One region of the Dryocola baronae genome, then DNA from elsewhere that is predicted to be linked to it. Evidence: predicted binding sites of a transcription regulator. Region 1 holds the regulator's gene; each other region holds the start of a gene.
What was found. Region 1 encodes Fur, which represses iron uptake genes when iron is present. Its sites were predicted from a motif close to ATAATAATGAGAACNACTATCAA; they were not measured.
Positions count from the first base shown of each region.

Region 2: bfd (bacterioferritin-associated ferredoxin) is a predicted target of Fur. The motif match lies at 2,736-2,758, and genes of this name have one in related genera.
Region 3: entS (enterobactin transporter EntS) is a predicted target of Fur. The motif match lies at 1,708-1,730, and genes of this name have one in related genera.

Region 1 is NZ_JBINNY010000001.1:3,447,264-3,453,620, reverse strand. It holds gene glnS (glutamine--tRNA ligase) at 1-201, shown strand, start outside; gene chiP (chitoporin ChiP) at 661-2,058, shown strand; gene chiQ (ChiQ/YbfN family lipoprotein) at 2,106-2,432, shown strand; gene fur (ferric iron uptake transcriptional regulator) at 2,517-2,969, opposite strand; gene fldA (flavodoxin FldA) at 3,270-3,800, opposite strand; gene ybfE (LexA regulated protein) at 3,982-4,263, opposite strand; gene ybfF (esterase) at 4,399-5,175, opposite strand; gene seqA (replication initiation negative regulator SeqA) at 5,361-5,912, shown strand; gene pgm (phosphoglucomutase (alpha-D-glucose-1,6-bisphosphate-dependent)) at 5,934-6,357, shown strand, end outside.
Region 2 is NZ_JBINNY010000001.1:4,613,669-4,620,025, reverse strand. It holds gene fusA (elongation factor G) at 1-1,388, shown strand, start outside; gene tuf (elongation factor Tu) at 1,458-2,642, shown strand; gene bfd (bacterioferritin-associated ferredoxin) at 2,793-2,987, shown strand; gene bfr (bacterioferritin) at 3,059-3,538, shown strand; gene ACSPHG_RS21885 (prepilin peptidase) at 3,575-4,339, opposite strand; gene ACSPHG_RS21880 (type II secretion system protein M) at 4,365-4,832, opposite strand; gene gspL (type II secretion system protein GspL) at 4,829-5,938, opposite strand; gene gspK (type II secretion system minor pseudopilin GspK) at 5,954-6,357, opposite strand, start outside.
Region 3 is NZ_JBINNY010000001.1:3,708,884-3,715,240, forward strand. It holds gene fepB (Fe2+-enterobactin ABC transporter substrate-binding protein) at 1-302, shown strand, start outside; gene entS (enterobactin transporter EntS) at 398-1,639, opposite strand; gene fepD (Fe(3+)-siderophore ABC transporter permease) at 1,911-2,918, shown strand; gene fepG (iron-enterobactin ABC transporter permease) at 2,915-3,907, shown strand; gene fepC (iron-enterobactin ABC transporter ATP-binding protein) at 3,904-4,707, shown strand; gene ACSPHG_RS17665 (hypothetical protein) at 4,714-5,082, opposite strand; gene ACSPHG_RS17670 (hypothetical protein) at 5,636-5,827, shown strand; gene ACSPHG_RS17675 (YadA-like family protein) at 5,940-6,357, shown strand, end outside.

The DNA of each region.
Region 1 (6,357 bases):
CTCGCGACCATCAATCCGGAATCTCTGATTATCAAACAGGGTTTTGTTGAGCCAAGCCTGCAAAATGCAGAAAAAGGCAAAGCCTACCAGTTTGAGCGCGAAGGTTATTTCTGCCTCGACAGCCGCTATGCAACCGCTACCAAACTGGTGTTCAACCGCACCGTTGGCCTGCGTGACACATGGGCAAAAATCGGCGATTAATACATTCGCCTGATAATAAGAACGCCGCCTTACGCGGCGTTTTTTTTCGCTTATTGTTCAGCTGGTTAAAAGTTTGTGAACATTTTTAAAGCGAATTAATGCCGCATTGTTGCGTTGGTAATAATCCTCCGCTATTGACCACTAAGTTGAAAGGTTCTCATTACCCAGCGTGAGAGCGCTTTCATTTGCGTGATTATGCTCAATATTTTTAATTTAATGGCATAAAACGCTGCTAAAGCAAATTGTTACAAATACTCATAGATTATGTGCACTTCGTCATAATATGGGAATTCTCTCTGATAAAGTCGTTGATAATTCGCGTCGCGAAAAATAGTCTTAAGCACAGCAGTGATGCGGGAAATATTCATGACCGCTATTGGCCGTAAGGCATTTTAATTTTTTTCGCCGTCAGGTGCTTTAACACCGGGTGATTATTTATACGTCAAAGAGGATTTCAATATGCGTACGTTTAGTGGCAAACGTAGTGCGCTGGCGCTTGCAATTGCAGGTGTCACAGCTCTGTCAGGCATTGTTGTTGTTCCACAGGCAGTGGGTGCGGGCTTCATTGATGATTCAACGCTTACCGGCGGTATTTATTACTGGCAGCGTGAGCGCGATCGTAAAGATGTAAACACTAACAAATACGAAACCAACCTTTCCCACTCAACCTGGAACGCCAACTTAGACTTCCAGTCTGGCTATGCGGCCGACATGTTCGGTTTAGATATTGCGGCATTTACCGCGATTGAAATGGCGGAGAACGGCGACAGCGGTCACCCGAACGAAATTGCATTCTCTTCAAAAAACAAAGCCTATGACGAAGATTATTCCGGGGATAAGAGTGGAATTAGTCTTTATAAAGCCGCAGCAAAATTTAAATACGGTCCAGTTTGGGCTCGCGCAGGCTACATTCAGCCGACCGGCCAGACTTTATTAGCTCCGCACTGGAGCTTTATGCCGGGTACCTATCAAGGGGCTGAAGCTGGGGCTAACTTCGATTATGGTGACGCGGGCGCATTAAGTTTCTCCTATATGTGGACTAACGAATATAAATCCCCATGGCACCTCGAAATGGATAAGTTCTATCAGAACGATAAGAACACCAAGGTTGATTACCTGCATTCCGTTGGCGCGAAGTACGACTTTAAAAATGACCTGGTGCTGGAAGCCGCATTCGGTCAGGCGCAGGGCTACATTGACCAGTACTTCACTAAAGCAAGCTACAAGTTTGATATCGCTGGCAGCCCTCTGACCACCAGCTATCAGTTCTACGGTACGCGGGACAAAGTCTCCAACGGCGGCGTGAACGATATTTACGACGGCACCGCGTGGCTGCAGGCGCTGACCCTTGGCTACAAAATCGGCCAGGTCGATCTGCGCTTAGAAGGAACTATGGTTAAGGCGGACGGCCAGCAGGGCTACTTCCTGCAGCGTATGACCCCAACCTACGCCTCCTCCAACGGTCGTCTTGACGTGTGGTGGGATAACCGCTCCGACTTCAACGCCAACGGCGAAAAAGCGGTATTCGCAGGCGCAATGTATGACCTTAGCAACTGGAACCTGGCTGGCTGGGCGGTAGGCGCATCTTACGTTTATGCCTGGGATGCGAAACCAAGCTCTACCCCAACGACCGATGGCTACTACGATGCAGACCGTCGCCTGAAAGAGTCCTCTTACAGTCTTGACGCCCTGTACACCGTGCAGGACGGCCGCGCGAAAGGTACGCTGTTCAAACTGCACTTTACTCAGTACGACAACCATTCCGATATCCCAAGCTGGGGCGGCGGTTACGGCAACATCTTCCAGGATGAGCGCGACGTCAAGTTCATCGTTATCGCACCGTTCACCATCTTCTGATTTGACGCCGGGCGCTACGTTGCCCGGTCTTCTTAAGGATATCGAGCATGAAAAAAGTAATATTGATGGCCGCGATGGCTTTAGGCTTAACGGCATGCGCGCAGCCACAAACGGCACCGGAAGACTCCCAGCTTAAGCAGGATTACAGCGCCTGCATCAACAGTGCTGAAGGAAACCCGGACAAAGTTAAGGGCTGCCAGAATATGCTCAACGAGCTGGCGAAAGACAAGAAGCATCAGGAATTTGCACAGAAAGAGACGGTGCGCACGCTGGACTACCAAAACTGCATCCAGGCAACCCAAACGGGCAACGACCAGGCCGTGAAAGCCAAGTGCGATAAAATCTGGCAGGAGATCCGCAGTAACAACAAGTAAGGTTACTTGGGGCATAAAAAAACCGGTGAGTTAATCACCGGTTTTTTTGTTTGTCTTCCCCCGAAAGGGAAGGCAGTATGCGGATTACTTTTCGCTGATTTCGTGAGCGTTTTCGTCGGTGCGGCAGTCGCCTTCGGCGCAGTGGCCGTAAAGGTACAGACTGTGGTTGGTCAGACGAATACCATGACGGGAGGCGATTTCACGCTGGCGGGCTTCAATTGAGTCATCGCTGAATTCAATAACCTTGCCGCAGTCCAGGCATATCAGGTGATCGTGATGGTGCTGCTGGGTCAGTTCAAAGACTGACTTGCCACCTTCGAAGTTATGACGGGTAACGATACCTGCGTCATCAAACTGGTTCAGTACGCGGTAAACCGTCGCCAGACCAATCTCTTCACCCATATCAATCAGACGCTTGTATAAGTCTTCCGCACTGACATGATGGTTTACCGGTTCCTGTAACACTTCAAGGATTTTTAATCGTGGAAGCGTGACTTTCAGGCCGGCTTTCTTAAGTGCAGTATTGTTGTCAGTCATGCGGAAATTGTCCTGTTGCTTAACGTTTTGCTCGAACTCATTTGAGCGTTAAGTGAATGCGTCTCATTATATACCCAACTCATGTGGGTATAGTACAGCCACGTCTAAATAGAAACTGCAAGTATGAAGCATAACACAGCTAAAAAATCGTGGCGGAGTCGCCGTTTGCTGGCAGGCTAGCAAAGGTGACCTGTGGGATATTGTACAGGGATAGACAAAAAAGTTACAAAATTGTAGCAATTATTTTCATTGATAATACCTATCAATAAGGCGCAAGTGATTTGCTTGCGCCCTAGTGCATCAGGCGCTAATGATGTCAGCCAGATTCAGCTCTTCAGCAACCTGCTTTGTCCATTTCTCAACACGCTCTGCGGTCAGTTCCGGCTGGCGGTCTTCATCGATAGCAAGGCCTACGAAGTGGTCGTCGTCTGCCAAACCTTTGGACGCTTCGAAGTGGTAGCCCGCAGTAGGCCAGTGGCCGACAATCGCCGCGCCGCGTGGTTCGATGATGTCGCGGATGGTGCCGAGCGCATCACAGAAATATTCTGCGTAATCTTCCTGATCGCCGCAGCCAAACAGCGCAACCAGTTTGCCGTTGAAATCCACTTCTTCAAGCGTAGGGAAGAAGTCATCCCAGTCGCACTGCGCTTCGCCGTAGTACCAGGTCGGGATACCGAGCAGCAGAATGTCGAAGCCTTCCAGGTCTTCTTTGCTGCTCTTCGCAATGTCGCGCACTTCAGCCACGTCTTTACCGAGCTGCTTTTGGATCATTTTTGCGATGTTTTCGGTGTTACCGGTGTCGCTGCCGAAGAAAATGCCTACGATTGCCATGAGTAAAATAACCTCTTGAAACTTAATGGTATGGTGGCTGAATGTTGCCCACAGATAGGGCAATCATAGCAGAACAGCTTACAGTGCGGAAACAGCTATCATAGCGTTGTGCACAGACTGCAACATGACGGCGCAATTCGCGCCCACTTTTCACTTAATGTTAGGGATGGAAGGCAGAAGATCAGCTGAGGTGTTGTTTTAGCTGCGCTAGCAACATCTCTTCAATCAGTTCGCTGCGGCTGATGTTTCTGGCTTCAGCAAGATGATTAAGCGCATCTACCGCTTCGTTGTTGAGTTTTAGCTCTACTCGTTTCAGGCCGCGTACTTTATCGCGTTTGAGCTGGTTGCGCTTATTGATGCGCAGCTGCTCGTCACGCGTAAGCGGATTGGTTTTTGGCCGCCCCGGGCGACGCTCGTCCGCGAACAGATCTAATGTAGTACGGTCCGTTTGTTCTTTTGCCATGATTAGAGTACTGACAGGAAATTCGGATGCTGCGAGCAGAGTGCTCAGGTCGCATTTAAGCGCGCCATCATACATCAGCATGTACGGCGCGCCAACGCGTTAGCCACTTCTTGCGGCCAGTCGGTCTGTTTTTAATCAGTTTGCCGAGGAATCATCAATAAAACGATGAATGGCGCGTAAAACGGCTTCAGGTTTCTCGGCGTGAACCCAGTGTCCTGCGCCCGCGACCACGTGAGCACGGGCCTGTGGAAACTGCTCCAATAGCGCATCCCGGTGCGTTTCATCGACATAAGGTGATGCGCCGCCGCGGATAAACAGCGCAGGGTGATCCCAGGCCGGAATAGTTTGCCAGCCGACGATCTTTTCGTATTGCTGCCACAGTACCGGCACGTTGAATTTCCACTCGCCGTCGGCAAAGGACTTTAGCAGGAACTGGATTACGCCTTCTTCCTTTATATGCTCGCGCATCAAAACGGCGGCCTGCTGGCGCGTTTTGGCACCGGCCTCGCTCACGGCGTTAATCGCGGCAAAAATCTCGTCGTGACGGCGCACCTGATAGTCAACGGGCGCGATGTCGATCATCACCAGTTTGTCGATCCGCTGCGGCGCAATGGCCGTTAACGCCATCGCCACCTTGCCGCCCATCGAATGCCCGATGATTATTGCTTTCTCAAAACCATATTCATCAAGCGTTTCCACCACGTCCTGCGCCATTGCTGAATAATTCATCTCGTCGCTGCGCGGTGACAGGCCGTGATTTCGCAGATCGATTTGCAGCAAAGTGTGATCCTGACCGAGATCGCGGGCGAGTACGCCAAGGTTATCAAGGCTGCCAAACAGGCCGTGAATGAGGACGATAGGGGGTTTGCTAGTCGATTGTTGAGCAGTTTGCAGGCGAGCGTTTAATTTCATGGCAAAGTTCTTTTTTTTGATTCGTACGGTTAGGGTATCATGAACATATTCCTGCCGCAGTGCCGCAAACATTCAGTTTAATCTGGCTTTATAAGGCGACACCTGTTTGGCGCTACCCGCTGTTGGGATTTGCTCCTATAATCCCAACGACTTGAATTCAGAATAAGATATCGCACTGGATGAAGATGAAAACGATTGAAGTTGATGACGAGCTGTATCGCTATATTGCAAGCCACACACAGCACATTGGCGAGAGCGCGTCCGATATTTTACGGCGCATGTTGAAATTTACCGCCGGTCAGACTTCCGCAGCGACTCCCTCTACCGCGACTTCCGCACAGCCTGCGGCGACCCCAGCCCCAGAAGAGAAACCTGTGAATCGGGCTCGCGATCGCGTGCGCGCCGTTCGCGAGTTGCTACTCTCTGATGAGTACGCGGAACAAAAGAAAGCCGTTAACCGTTTCATGATGGTGCTTTCTACGCTCTATCAGCTGGATGCAAAAACCTTTGGCGAAGCCACCGAGTCTTTGCACGGTCGTACCCGCGTTTACTTTGCCGGTAACGAACAAACGCTGCTGGCGAACGGCAATCAGACAAAGCCAAAACACGTTCCGGGTACCCCATACTGGGTGATTACCAATACGAATACGGGCCGTAAATGCAGCATGATCGAACACATCATGCAATCAATGCAGTTCCCGGCGGAATTGATTGAAAAGGTTTGCGGCACAATCTAACTGCGTCAAAAGGAAGGGCCAATGGCTAACCACAACCGTGCAGGTCAACCTGCGCAACAGAGCGATTTGATCAACGTAGCCCAGCTTACGGCCCAGTACTACGTGCTGAAACCTGAAGCGGGCAATAGCGAACATGCGGTGAAATTCGGTACCTCCGGCCACCGCGGCAGTGCGGCACGTCATAGCTTTAACGAACCTCATATCCTGGCGATTGCGCAGGCTATTGCGGAAGATCGTGCGAAAAACGGCATCACCGGCCCGTGCTATGTCGGCAAAGACACACACGCCCTGTCCGAGCCTGCATTTATCTCCGTGCTGGAAGTGCTGGCGGCAAACGGTGTGGATGTCATTGTCCAGCAGGCGAACGGCTACACGCCAACGCCTGCGGTTTCCAACGCCATTCTGGTACACAACAAAAAGGGCGGCGCTCAGGCGGACGGTATCG
Region 2 (6,357 bases), 1.2 Mb from region 1:
TGACTGAAGAAGAGATCAAAGCATCTCTGCGTAAGCGCGTTCTGAACAACGAAATCATCCTGGTTACCTGTGGTTCTGCATTTAAGAACAAAGGTGTTCAGGCGATGCTGGATGCAGTTATTGAATATCTGCCAGCACCGACTGACGTTACTGCGATTAACGGTATTCTGGACGATGGTAAAGACACTCCGGCTGTTCGTCACTCCGATGACAACGAGCCGTTTGCTGCGCTGGCGTTCAAAATTGCTACCGACCCATTCGTGGGTAACCTGACCTTCTTCCGCGTATACTCAGGCGTTGTTAACTCCGGTGACACCGTGTACAACCCGGTTAAGTCTGCTCGTGAGCGTCTGGGCCGTATCGTACAGATGCACGCTAACAAGCGTGAAGAAATCAAAGAAGTTCGTGCAGGTGACATTGCTGCGGCAATCGGTCTGAAAGACGTGACTACTGGTGACACTATGTGTGATCCAGACAACGTTATCATTCTGGAGCGTATGGAATTCCCTGAACCGGTTATCTCCATCGCCGTTGAGCCGAAAACCAAAGCTGACCAAGAAAAAATGGGTCTGGCTCTGGGCCGTCTGGCTAAAGAAGATCCATCATTCCGCGTATGGACTGATGAAGAGTCTAACCAGACCATCATCGCTGGTATGGGTGAACTGCACCTCGATATCATCGTTGACCGTATGAAACGTGAATTCAACGTTGAAGCAAACGTGGGTAAACCTCAGGTTGCTTACCGTGAAGCGATTCGTGCGAAAGTTACCGATGTTGAAGGTAAACACGCCAAGCAGTCTGGTGGTCGTGGTCAGTACGGTCATGTTGTTATCGACATGTACCCATTGGAGCCGGGCTCAAATCCGAAAGGTTACGAGTTCATCAACGACATTAAAGGTGGTGTAATTCCTGGTGAATACATCCCTGCTGTTGATAAAGGCATCCAGGAGCAGCTTAAGTCTGGTCCTCTGGCAGGTTACCCGGTAGTAGACCTCGGTGTGCGTCTGCACTTCGGTTCTTACCACGACGTTGACTCCTCCGAGCTGGCGTTTAAACTGGCCGCTTCTATTGCCTTTAAAGATGGCTTTAAGAAAGCGAAACCAGTTCTGCTTGAGCCTATCATGAAGGTTGAAGTTGAAACTCCGGAAGAGAACACCGGTGATGTTATCGGTGACCTTAGCCGTCGTCGTGGTCAGCTGAAAGGTCAGGAATCTAACGCTACTGGTGTTCAGATTCATGCTGAAGTTCCGTTGTCAGAAATGTTCGGATACGCAACTCAATTGCGTTCTCTGACCAAAGGTCGTGCATCTTACTCCATGGAATTCCTGAAGTATGATGATGCGCCGAACAACGTTGCTCAGGCCGTAATCGAAGCCCGTGGTAAATAAGCCAAGGCTTTTAAAACAATGATCCCGTGCTCTCCTTAAGAGGAGAGCACAACAGTAAGGAATATAGCCGTGTCTAAAGAAAAATTTGAACGTACAAAACCGCACGTTAACGTCGGCACAATCGGCCACGTTGACCATGGTAAAACTACCCTGACAGCTGCAATCACCACCGTTCTGGCTAAAACCTACGGCGGTTCTGCACGTGCATTCGACCAGATCGATAACGCGCCAGAAGAAAAAGCTCGTGGTATCACCATCAACACTTCCCACGTTGAATATGACACCCCGACTCGTCACTACGCGCACGTTGACTGCCCAGGGCACGCCGACTACGTTAAAAACATGATCACCGGTGCTGCTCAGATGGACGGCGCTATCCTGGTTGTTGCTGCGACTGATGGCCCTATGCCACAGACCCGTGAGCACATCCTGCTGGGTCGTCAGGTAGGCGTTCCTTTCATCATCGTGTTCCTGAACAAATGCGACATGGTTGATGACGAAGAGCTGCTGGAACTGGTAGAAATGGAAGTTCGTGAACTTCTGTCTCAGTACGATTTCCCGGGCGACGACACTCCAATCGTTCGCGGTTCTGCTCTGAAAGCGCTGGAAGGCGAAGCTGAGTGGGAAGCTAAGATTGTTGAACTGGCTGGCTACCTGGATTCTTACATCCCAGAACCAGAGCGTGCTATCGACAAGCCGTTCCTGCTGCCAATCGAAGACGTATTCTCCATCTCCGGCCGTGGTACTGTTGTTACCGGTCGTGTAGAGCGCGGTATCGTTAAAGTTGGTGAAGAAGTTGAAATCGTTGGTATCAAAGATACTGCGAAATCTACCTGTACCGGCGTTGAAATGTTCCGCAAACTGCTGGACGAAGGCCGTGCTGGTGAGAACGTTGGTGTTCTGCTGCGTGGTATCAAACGTGAAGAAATCGAACGTGGTCAGGTACTGGCTAAGCCAGGCTCTATCAAGCCACACACCAAGTTCGAATCTGAAGTTTATATCCTGTCCAAAGACGAAGGCGGCCGTCATACTCCGTTCTTCAAAGGCTACCGTCCACAGTTCTACTTCCGTACAACTGACGTGACTGGTACCATCGAACTGCCAGAAGGCGTTGAGATGGTAATGCCGGGCGACAACATCAAAATGGTTGTTACCCTGATCCACCCAATCGCAATGGACGACGGTCTGCGTTTCGCAATCCGCGAAGGCGGCCGTACTGTAGGCGCTGGTGTTGTTGCTAAAGTTATCGCTTAATCGCTGATATCTTTAAATTAAAAAAGAGCGCTCAGGCGCTCTTTTTTTTTACATTTTTTAACCGCTGAGAAGTGCGTCTGACATGCTTGTGCTATTGTAATCATAACTATTCTCATTTACACTTTGCGCAGATTTTGAACGGGAGTGCATATGTACGTTTGCTTGTGTAACGGTGTAAGTGATAAAAAAATTCGTCAGGCAGTGCGCCAGTTTCAGCCACAATCCTTTCAGCAGCTCCGCAAGTTTATTCCCGTTGGAAACCAATGCGGAAAGTGCATTCGCGCCGCGCGTGAGATCATGCAGGAAGAACTGCTGCAGATCCCGGAATTCAAAGAGATCGCTTAAGCCCGTCACTTTTTTTTGACTTACTCCGTGCTACATCTACGCTTCATGTAGTGGAAGCGGAGGGAGTTAAAATGAAAGGTGATATTAAGATAATAAATTATCTCAATAAATTATTGGGAAATGAGCTTGTCGCGATAAATCAGTATTTTCTCCATGCGAGAATGTTCAAGAACTGGGGCTTGATGCGCCTCAACAATGTTGAGTACCACGAATCCATCGATGAAATGAAGCACGCCGATAAGTATATCGAACGTATTTTATTTCTTGAGGGTATTCCTAACCTGCAGGACCTGGGCAAGCTTCACATTGGCGAAGATGTCGAAGAGATGCTGCAATCCGATCTTAATCTTGAACTTGAAGGGGCGAAAGATCTGCGTGAGGCGATAGCCTATGCAGATACCATCCACGATTACGCTAGTCGCGATATGATGATCCAAATCCTGGTGGAGGAAGAACACCATATTGACTGGCTTGAGACCGAACTCGATCTGATTTCCAAGATTGGTTTGCAGAACTACATTCAGTCGCAGATACGTGAAGAAGCGTCATGACATTGATCGACCTTTAAGAGAGGCGATCTGCCTCTCTTAATTCACCGTTAGCCAAGCCTGCCACACGAACATCCCCCAGCCAGCCAGCGCCAACCATGGGCCAAACGCAATTGCTTGTTCAATTCGCTTTCTGCGAGATAGAACGATGATAGCCAGCGAATAAACCAGACCCAGCAGTGACGCAAGCAGCAGAACGAGCGGGAGATTTTGCCAGCCGCACCACGCGCCTACGGCCGCCAGTAGTTTAAAGTCCCCGTAGCCCAGACCTTCACGCCCCGTGATCAGTTTGAATCCCCAAAAGACGCACCAGAGGCTGAGATACCCTGCAACGGCACCCAGGATCGCATCGGTGACCGGGGTGAATTGCGTAAACGTATTGAACAGCAGCCCAAGCCATAGCAGAGACAGCGTAAGTTTGTCGGGCAACAGCAGGGTGCGTAAGTCGATGATGCTCATTGCCATCGAAAACCAGAAGAAAAGCGCGACGCCTGCCGCAAGCTGTCCGGGTGGAAATACCCCTGCAATAGCAAGGAAACCAATCGCACATCCCACTTCCACCGCCGGATAAAGCCAGGGGATTTCTGTCTGGCAATGTCGGCACCGGCCTTTTAAACGCAGCCAGCTCAATAACGGAATATTGTCATACCAGCTTATGGTCCGTTTGCAGCAGGGGCAATGGGATCGTGGGACGAGCAGGTTGTAATCTGCGGCATTATCATCTGTTTCCTGGGCGATCATCACCGGCAGGCGGCAGATAACCACGTTCATAAAGCTACCCGTCAACAGGCCAGCCAGCAGCATCCAAATGAGCCAATAGGTATTGAGATCAGTCACTGAAACCCGCCTGCTTTAACACCAGCTTCTCAACCTTCACCCGGTTGTTGGCTTGAGCCGTTAACTTTAAATCGGCAGGATAGATCCCCTCATTATTTTTCAGGTCTTCGAGCCAGGCGATAAAAGGGGATAATTCGGTTTCTGTCAGAGAGACAGTCCAGGCCTGCTCTGAAGGCTGAAGCTGGATATTCAGTCCTGCGCGCTGCGCTGATTCGTTGATAACCTTATCAACAGAAACGGTGCGTTTTTTTGCTTTGGTTAAGCCAATATTCTGCGCTGAACTGTCCATGGCCTTCAGATTTCGCGAAAGAGTATGGTTTTCTCTGCCCTGTTTCTCGATGGCGTCATTAAGCGGGACGACAGCGCCATACCAATAAACGGCCACCAGCACTGCTGCCAGCATGATTTTTATGAGCAACTGCTCGCGGGGATTTTTGTTCTGCCACCAGCTCTTCATCATTTCATCTCCCCGGAAATACTGTAGCTTCCTTCACTTTGCGGATTAGGGCTCACCTGAAGCTGCAAGGGTTCTGCAAGCTGAGCTACCTGCTGATAATCGGCAGAGGTTACCTGTAGCTTCAGTGCGCCATCCTGTTGGCGATAGTCGAAAAGGTTGATTTGAATGTCGGGTAATGGAGTCAGATAGTCCTCAATACGCTTTAACTGCGTTAGCGCATCGGGGCGATAGTGCTTAACCTGCTGATCAAAATAGAATTTGAAGTTGTTATGCCTTTTTTCCTGCGGGAAAAATTGCTGATAGCGATTTTGCATCGCCATTTTCAGATCGCTTGTCTGGCTGCTGAGCTGCCAAAATATAATCCCTTTAACCAGCAGTACACACGCCAGCGCGCCAATACAGCACCCTATTGCGGTCTTACGTAGCCAGAGGGGCGCGGGTTTCGTCATCGGCTTTGCAATAAATTCACCGTGCAGCATATTGATTTCGAAGTGGGGTTGCTGAGCATCCATCGGCATGGAGCGAACCTCGGTTTCCGTCGACGCGACAGGAACAGGCGTGTCGCAATAAATTATGCCCGGCGCATGTGAAATCAGCAGCTGTCGAAACCAGCGTTCGTCAAGCTCGCAAAGCTGGTACCTCGCATTGCGCATCAGCCAGTATTCACCCTGTTTTTGTGCTGTCCAACTGGCTTCATGCCATGGCAGATTGTGGCCGTCGGGCTTAATTGCCGTAACGTTGAATCCTGCGGCTTGGGCGCTGGCCAGGTACTGCAGCAAAAGGTTTTTTTCCATGCCAACCACATGAAGCTGATTGTCCTCCTGCGCGATAACCGTCCAGTGAAAACTTTCCCCGTCGCCGGTTGTGGTTTCCTCGGCGAGCCAGCCGATGAGCTTTTGAGTTATTTTTTTTTGTCCGGCGGGCAGCGTTAGCTCACGGAAAATCAGTCGCGCAGGCGAAACCAACAGGCAGGTATTTTCTTTTGCAGTAGGTTCATTTCCCCCGGCGTCTTCCAGGATGTGTTTTTCTACTACGCCAGCATCTGGCAGATACCATTCGAGCGGATAGAGATTTTTGCTCAGAGGGCGAATAACCAATGATTGTGTCATATTCATATCCTTTGACTATTCACTTGCCATGACAAAGCGGCGTGAATATATGACGGCTTCTGAAGTCCTGGAGTCGAAGTAAATTCTGCTCTGTAGAGCGCTAGCCTGTTCATTTTCCGTGACTCTGCTTTCAAGGTTAAAAAATTGGCTGTTGGTAGAGAGCATGGCTTTGATGCCCGCGGTTTCATCCGCCTTAACCGGAAATGCTTTCTCGACCTGCTGCATAAAAGCTTCGACGGTAGACCAGCCTGTAGTCGGCCTTTTCGCTAATATGCCTGCCGCATCTTCAACCGAAAGCTTTTCGAGGAATAACGCCGAGAGCAAAGGTGCCTGTTTTTCCGTTAGGGTATTAATATTGATTTGCAGGGAGTCGCTCGGCAGCGCGCAGACCTGTGAAGCCAACGCCTGATAAATTTTTG
Region 3 (6,357 bases), 260 kb from region 1:
TGGGCTTTACGCTCGCCGCCGTGCCGCCTTCAATCCACACCAGCCAGAGCATGGGCAAACGCCACGATATCCTGCAGCTTGGCGGTGAAAACCTCGCGGCGGGCCTGAACGGCGAGAGCCTGTTCCTGTTCGCCAACGACGAGAAGGACGCCGCCGCGCTGCAAAGCAACCCGCTGCTGGCGCATCTGCCAGCGGTGAAAAATCAGCGCGTTTACCCGCTCGGCACCGAAACCTTCCGCCTTGATTACTACAGCGCGACGCAGATTCTGGCGCATATGGTGAAGATTTTTGGCGACAGGTAGAGTTGCCGTATGTCGGGTGGCGCTGCGCTTGCCCGACCTACAAATCATCCGGAGTCGTAGGTCGGGTAAGGCGTTAGCCGCCACCCGACGATAATTTAAACAGCTTCAACCGGCTCCGGCTGCTGATACCGCCGCAGCTGCACCAGCACCAGCGCCAGCACCACGCCGATAAGCGCCAACACCAGCCCGCCCGAACTTGCCGCCGCAACCGGCGTCATCGCCACCGTCATGCCGCCCAATATCGCTGCGCCAATGGCGTCGCCCGTGACGTTCTGCGCCGTCCACAGGCCGTTGATTCTGCCCAGCATGCCGTCCGGGGTTAGCGTCTGAATCAGCGTGTATTGCAGCAGCGAGCTGATGGCGCTGAGGTAGCCAAACAGCGCGAGGCACGCAAGCCCCAGCCCCCAGAACGGCATCAGGCTAAACAGCCCGATGCAGATAAACGATACGATGCCGCTCGCCAGCATGATTACGCCGGGACGGGCGTGATGGGCGATGCGGCCGCTGGTCAAGGCGCCAATCGCCGCGCCCAGCGGCACGGCGGCGTACATCAGGCCGATTTGCGCGGCGCTCATCTGCCAGTGGCCCGCCAGCGCCGGGTACAGCACGCGCACGGCGGTCGCCATGGTGAGCAGCGCGCCGACCAGCGCGATGCCGCCGATAATCGGGTGGCTCACCAGGAAACGCAGCCCGTTAAGCAGGGAAAGCAGAGGGTTTTCCCGCGCCTGCGGCGGCGGCGGAAGCTGCGGCAGGCTCAGCAGCGGAATCAGGGTCACGAAGGTGCCGACGGAGGCAAGCCCGTAGTTCCACACCACGCCGCCGGAGGCCAGAAGCCCGCCGCCTATCATTGGTGAAATAACCGAGCCAAGGCGCACCGTTAGCATGGTGATGGCACCGGCCTGCATCAGATTTTCACGGCCAACCAGCGCGGGCGTGGCGGCCAGCAGCGCGGTGACGCCAATCGCGCCGAAGAAGCCGTCCCACACGCCGAGCAGATAAATGGCGGCGAGCGAAGGTTCGGGCAGCGCGGCGTTGATGGTCAGGCCGATAAAGCCGATTCCGCAGGTCGAGCGCGCCAGCAGAATCAGGCGGCGGCGCTCGTGCCTGTCGGCCAGCACCCCGCCCATCATCAGCCCGATAAACATGGAGGCACCGGTCAGCGTCACCGCAAGCCCAACCTGGAGCGAAGAGCCGGTCAGCGCCTGGATTTGCACCGGCACGGCAACGCCCAGCAGGCCGAGCGAGACAATCGAGATAAAACGGGCGAGAAACACGGCGCGAAAGGCGGGATGCGTCTTGAGCAGGCTGAGATTTAACAACAGAGAATTGCGGTTCATTACATGACCTTAAAGCGAATTTTTCTTTTCGGGTGCGAGGCGGCTCATGCTAACATAAACAAATAAGAGTGATAATGATAATAACTATCATTCGGTTTATGTGGAATGATTCCACACGTTGGCGATGTCGGGTGGCGCTACGCTTACCCGACCTACGGATTCGGTATTGTTGAGTGGCCGGACGCCGTGGTTGTCCGCCCCAGCGAATCGAAGTTGTAGGGTGGATAAACGAAGTGCCATCCACCGCGTTGACCGTTATCAGGAAGAAGTCATGTCGTGTTCCCGGTTATCAGCACGCCCCTTTGTTTTGCTGATCCTGTTAGTTTTGCTGTGTTTAATGGCTACTCTCAGCCTGTTGTTGGGCGCAAAGTCCTTACCCGTCAGCGTGGTGATGGATGCCTTTGGCGGACAGTGCCAGAGCGCGGACTGCATCATCGTGCTCGACGCGCGCGTTCCCCGCACCCTGGCCGGTATTCTTGCCGGCGGCGCGCTTGGCCTTGCCGGCGCGCTGATGCAAACCCTCACCCGTAACCCCCTTGCCGACCCCGGCCTGCTTGGCGTCAACGCCGGAGCGAGCTTCGCTATCGTGCTGGGCGCGGCGCTGTGGGGGCTGACGTCACCTTTTTCGATGCTCGGCATGGCGTTTGCCGGTTCGCTTATCGCGGCGCTGGTCGTGGCCTTTACCGGTAGCCAGGGCGGCGGGCAGCTTAGCCCGGTCAGGCTGACGCTTGCGGGCGTCGCGCTTGCCGCCGTGCTTGAAGGGCTTAGCAGCGGCATCGCCCTGCTCAACCCGGTCGTTTACGATCAGCTGCGCTACTGGCAGGCCGGAACGCTCGATATCCGCACCCTGTCCACCCTGAAGATCGTCCTCGCCCCCGTGCTGATAGGCTGCGCGATTGCGCTCGCGCTAAGCCGCTCGCTGAACAGCCTGAGCATGGGCAACGACACCGCCACCGCGCTCGGCAGCAGGGTCGCGCGCACCCAGCTCTTCGGCCTGATAGCCATTACCCTGCTGTGCGGGAGCGCCACGGCGGCGGTTGGCCCGATTGCGTTTATCGGCCTGATGATGCCGCACCTGGCGCGCTGGCTGGTGGGTGCCGACCACCGCTGGTCGCTGCCGGTGACGCTTCTCGCCACGCCTTCGCTGCTGCTGCTGGCCGATATCGTTGGCCGCCTGCTGGTGCCGGGCGAACTGCGCGTGTCGGTGGTCAGCGCGTTTATCGGCGCGCCGATGCTGATTTATCTGGTGCGCCGCAGCCGCAAGGGGGCAGGACTATGAATCGCCTTTCCCCTCGCCTGATTACCATGTGCCTGCTGATGATGGCGATAAGCGCGGCGCTGGGCGTCTGGAGCCTCGGCAGCGGCGTGCTGCCGCTCTCCGCAGGCCAGGTCATCGAAGCGCTGTTCGGCTACGCGCCGCGCAACGTGTCCCTGGTGGTCGTCGAATGGCGTCTGCCGCGCGTGCTGATGGCGCTGCTGATCGGTGCAGCACTCGGCGTGAGCGGCGCGATCTTCCAGTCGCTGATGCGTAACCCGCTCGGCAGCCCGGACGTGATGGGCTTCAACACCGGCGCGTGGAGCGGCGTGCTGATCGCCATGGTGCTCTTCGGCCAGCAGCAAAGCGCCATCGCCGCGGCGGCCATGGCGGGCGGCATCGTCACGTCGCTGGTAGTCTGGCTGCTCGCCTGGCGCAACGGCATCGAAACCTTCCGCCTGATTATCATCGGCATCGGCGTGCGCGCCATGCTGGTAGCGTTTAACACCTGGCTTTTGCTTTACGCCTCGCTTGAGACCGCGCTCTCCGCCGGGGTGTGGAACGCCGGTTCGCTTAACGGCCTGACGTGGGCGAAAATGCTGCCCGCCGTGCCGCTGATGCTGCTGGCGCTGGCGGGCGCTGGCCTGCTGGTACGCCGTATGCGGCTGCTGGAGATGGGCGATGACAGCGCGTGCGCGCTGGGCGTTCCCGTCGAGCGTTCGCGCCTGATGCTGATGCTGGTGGGCGTTGTCCTTACCGCCACCGCAACCGCGCTGGCCGGGCCAATTTCGTTTGTCGCCCTCGTTGCCCCGCACATCGCCCGCCGCATCACCGGCACCACGCGCTGGGGACTTGTGCAGTCGGCCCTGTGCGGCGCGACGCTGCTGCTCGCCGCCGACCTGTGCGCCCAGCATCTGTTTATGCCTTACCAGCTGCCGGTTGGCGTCGTCACCGTGAGCCTCGGCGGCATCTACCTTATTGCGTTGTTGATCCAGGAGTCCCGTAAGAAATGAGCCAGCTATCCACTCCGTCGCGCCTGCACGGCGAAAATCTTACGCTGGGATACGGCAATCACGTGGTCGCCGAAGGCCTGACGGTCGCCATTCCCGACGGGAAATTCACCGCCATTATCGGCCCCAACGGCTGCGGCAAATCGACCCTGCTGCGCACGCTAAGCCGCCTGATGAAGCCGACGGCGGGCAACGTCTGGCTGGATGGCAACGAGATCCACACCTTCGCCACTAAGGAAGTCGCCCGCCGCGTGGGCCTGCTGGCGCAGAACGCCAGCGCGCCGGGGGATATCAGCGTGGCGGAACTGGTGGCGCGCGGGCGCTACCCGCACCAGCCGATGTTTACCCGCTGGCGCGAAGAGGACAGCCGGGCGGTGGCCCGCGCCATGAAGGCAACGAAAATCGAAGATTTGGCCGACCAGCCGGTGGACACGCTGTCGGGCGGACAGCGCCAGCGGGCGTGGATCGCCATGGTGCTGGCGCAGGAAACCGCCATCATGCTGCTCGACGAGCCGACCACCTGGCTTGATATCAGCCACCAGATCGACCTGCTGGAGCTGCTGCGCGAGCTGAATCAGGAGCAGGGCTACACGCTTGCCGCGGTGCTGCACGACCTCAACCAGGCCTGCCGCTACGCCACGCACCTGATTGCCCTGCGCGACGGCAAAATCGTGGCGGAAGGCGCGCCGGTGGATATCGTCACCCCTGAACTGATCGAGGCAATTTACGGCCTGCGCTGCATGATTATTGAAGATCCGGTCGCCCACACGCCGCTGGTGGTACCGCTGGGGAAATCCCGCTAGCCTCGCCTAAGAACCGTCGCTTTTGCTTTTTTGCCTGCTAAGACGCCGCTGCTCGTTACGACGTTCGCGGCGCACGCGCTCTTCCTCACGCTTTCTTTCTTCCTCTTCTGCCTGCAGGCGCTGCCGCTCGCGCGGGGGCAGATTTTCCAGCGCCTGTTCATGCGCCGCGTTGTTCCGCTCAATTTCTTCCAGCGCCGCCATCATCTGATCGATTAAGCCGATAGACTTCGGGACGCGTTTTTCCCAGCGTTCGGGCGTGGTACGGCTCACGCCGGATACGCGGCAAAGATGGGTGATGTTGGTCCCCGCTTTCTTTGCCCGCTCTCTAATCAGCTCCACGCGACGGTAGAACTCTTCTTCAAATGTGGTTTCCATCGTTTTGCCCTGCGGATTATTTGTCACTAAAGCGTTTTACCATATTTGCAGCATCCATAAAAACCGTTAACGAATAAGCCCGATTAACGCCGTTTAGTAAAACCAAAAAGCCATTTCAATGCGGTTTAGCGTTGTGAACAACAGGCAAATATTAAGCATTATTTAAGTTTCATTCAAAGGAACTTATTCGGGATGACGCATATTAAATGCAGCAAAAAAGATAAACAGTGAAGATTTGTTTACAATGGGTATTATCTAAAATCCAATATTGATATACGTCAATAAACGATAAAAATACTGAATATTTTAACGCCACCCCTCCCGTTTATCGAACTTATTCAAATGTTAAATCCCTTTAACAACGCTGCATTGCGGCGTTTCTTGTTTATTAGTGCGACATTTGTATGATCTTATTTATTTGCTCACTCAATAACTTATTTCGAATCGCAAAGAAATGTAAAAAAAGATCTTGCTCACATTATTCCGTTACGAGTAATATCCGACCGTTCCCGGCAAGGAACAACTGAGAATGATTTGAAATAAGGTTTCCATTATGTCAGCTAACGAAAAGCTGGCGGCGAAGACGGTAGGCAAAGCCATTACATGGGTGGTGTTTACCGGCAAACTCCCGGCTGAAATAAAGACTCAGCTCAAGGTAGCGGCGGCAAAAACAGGGATTAAACAGCAGGAGATTGTGGCTGAAGCCGTTGAGCAGTGGATTAAAGCGAAGGGACTTGAATTTTAGGTGTGCGCCCTTACCGGCAAGTAAGAGCGCACATGAAGACCGAGTAACGTGGCGACCTCCCGCAAAAGAGTGCCACTGGCAACTGACAACCGATCAACGGGTATTATTTTAAATGAAAAAATCTACAATTGCTTTGACTATCTTGGCTTCTTTGGGCACGACCACCACCGTAAAAGCAGATCTTTCCGGTATTGACTTAGCAGCAGCAAACGCATACTTCACTCAGTATCCTGATCTCCCTAAAGACAAGGTCGCTCAAATTCTTGCTGCTAAAGATTTGGATCAAGCAAATTATGAGTTGTCCGATTATAGCTATTACACTGGTTACGAAAATGGCAATAAAACTATTCGCCCAGGGAAAATCGCCCCAGTCTCCACCCCATTAGTAACCACATCCATGATCACCCCTCAACAGGAAGCGATGCGACACGCTGAACGATTTGCACTACGTGAAGTTCACGATGTTGATACCGTAACCTATTCTCAAGATCTGCCCCATAACCCGCAGAATGCTGGCGTTGATACCCAAG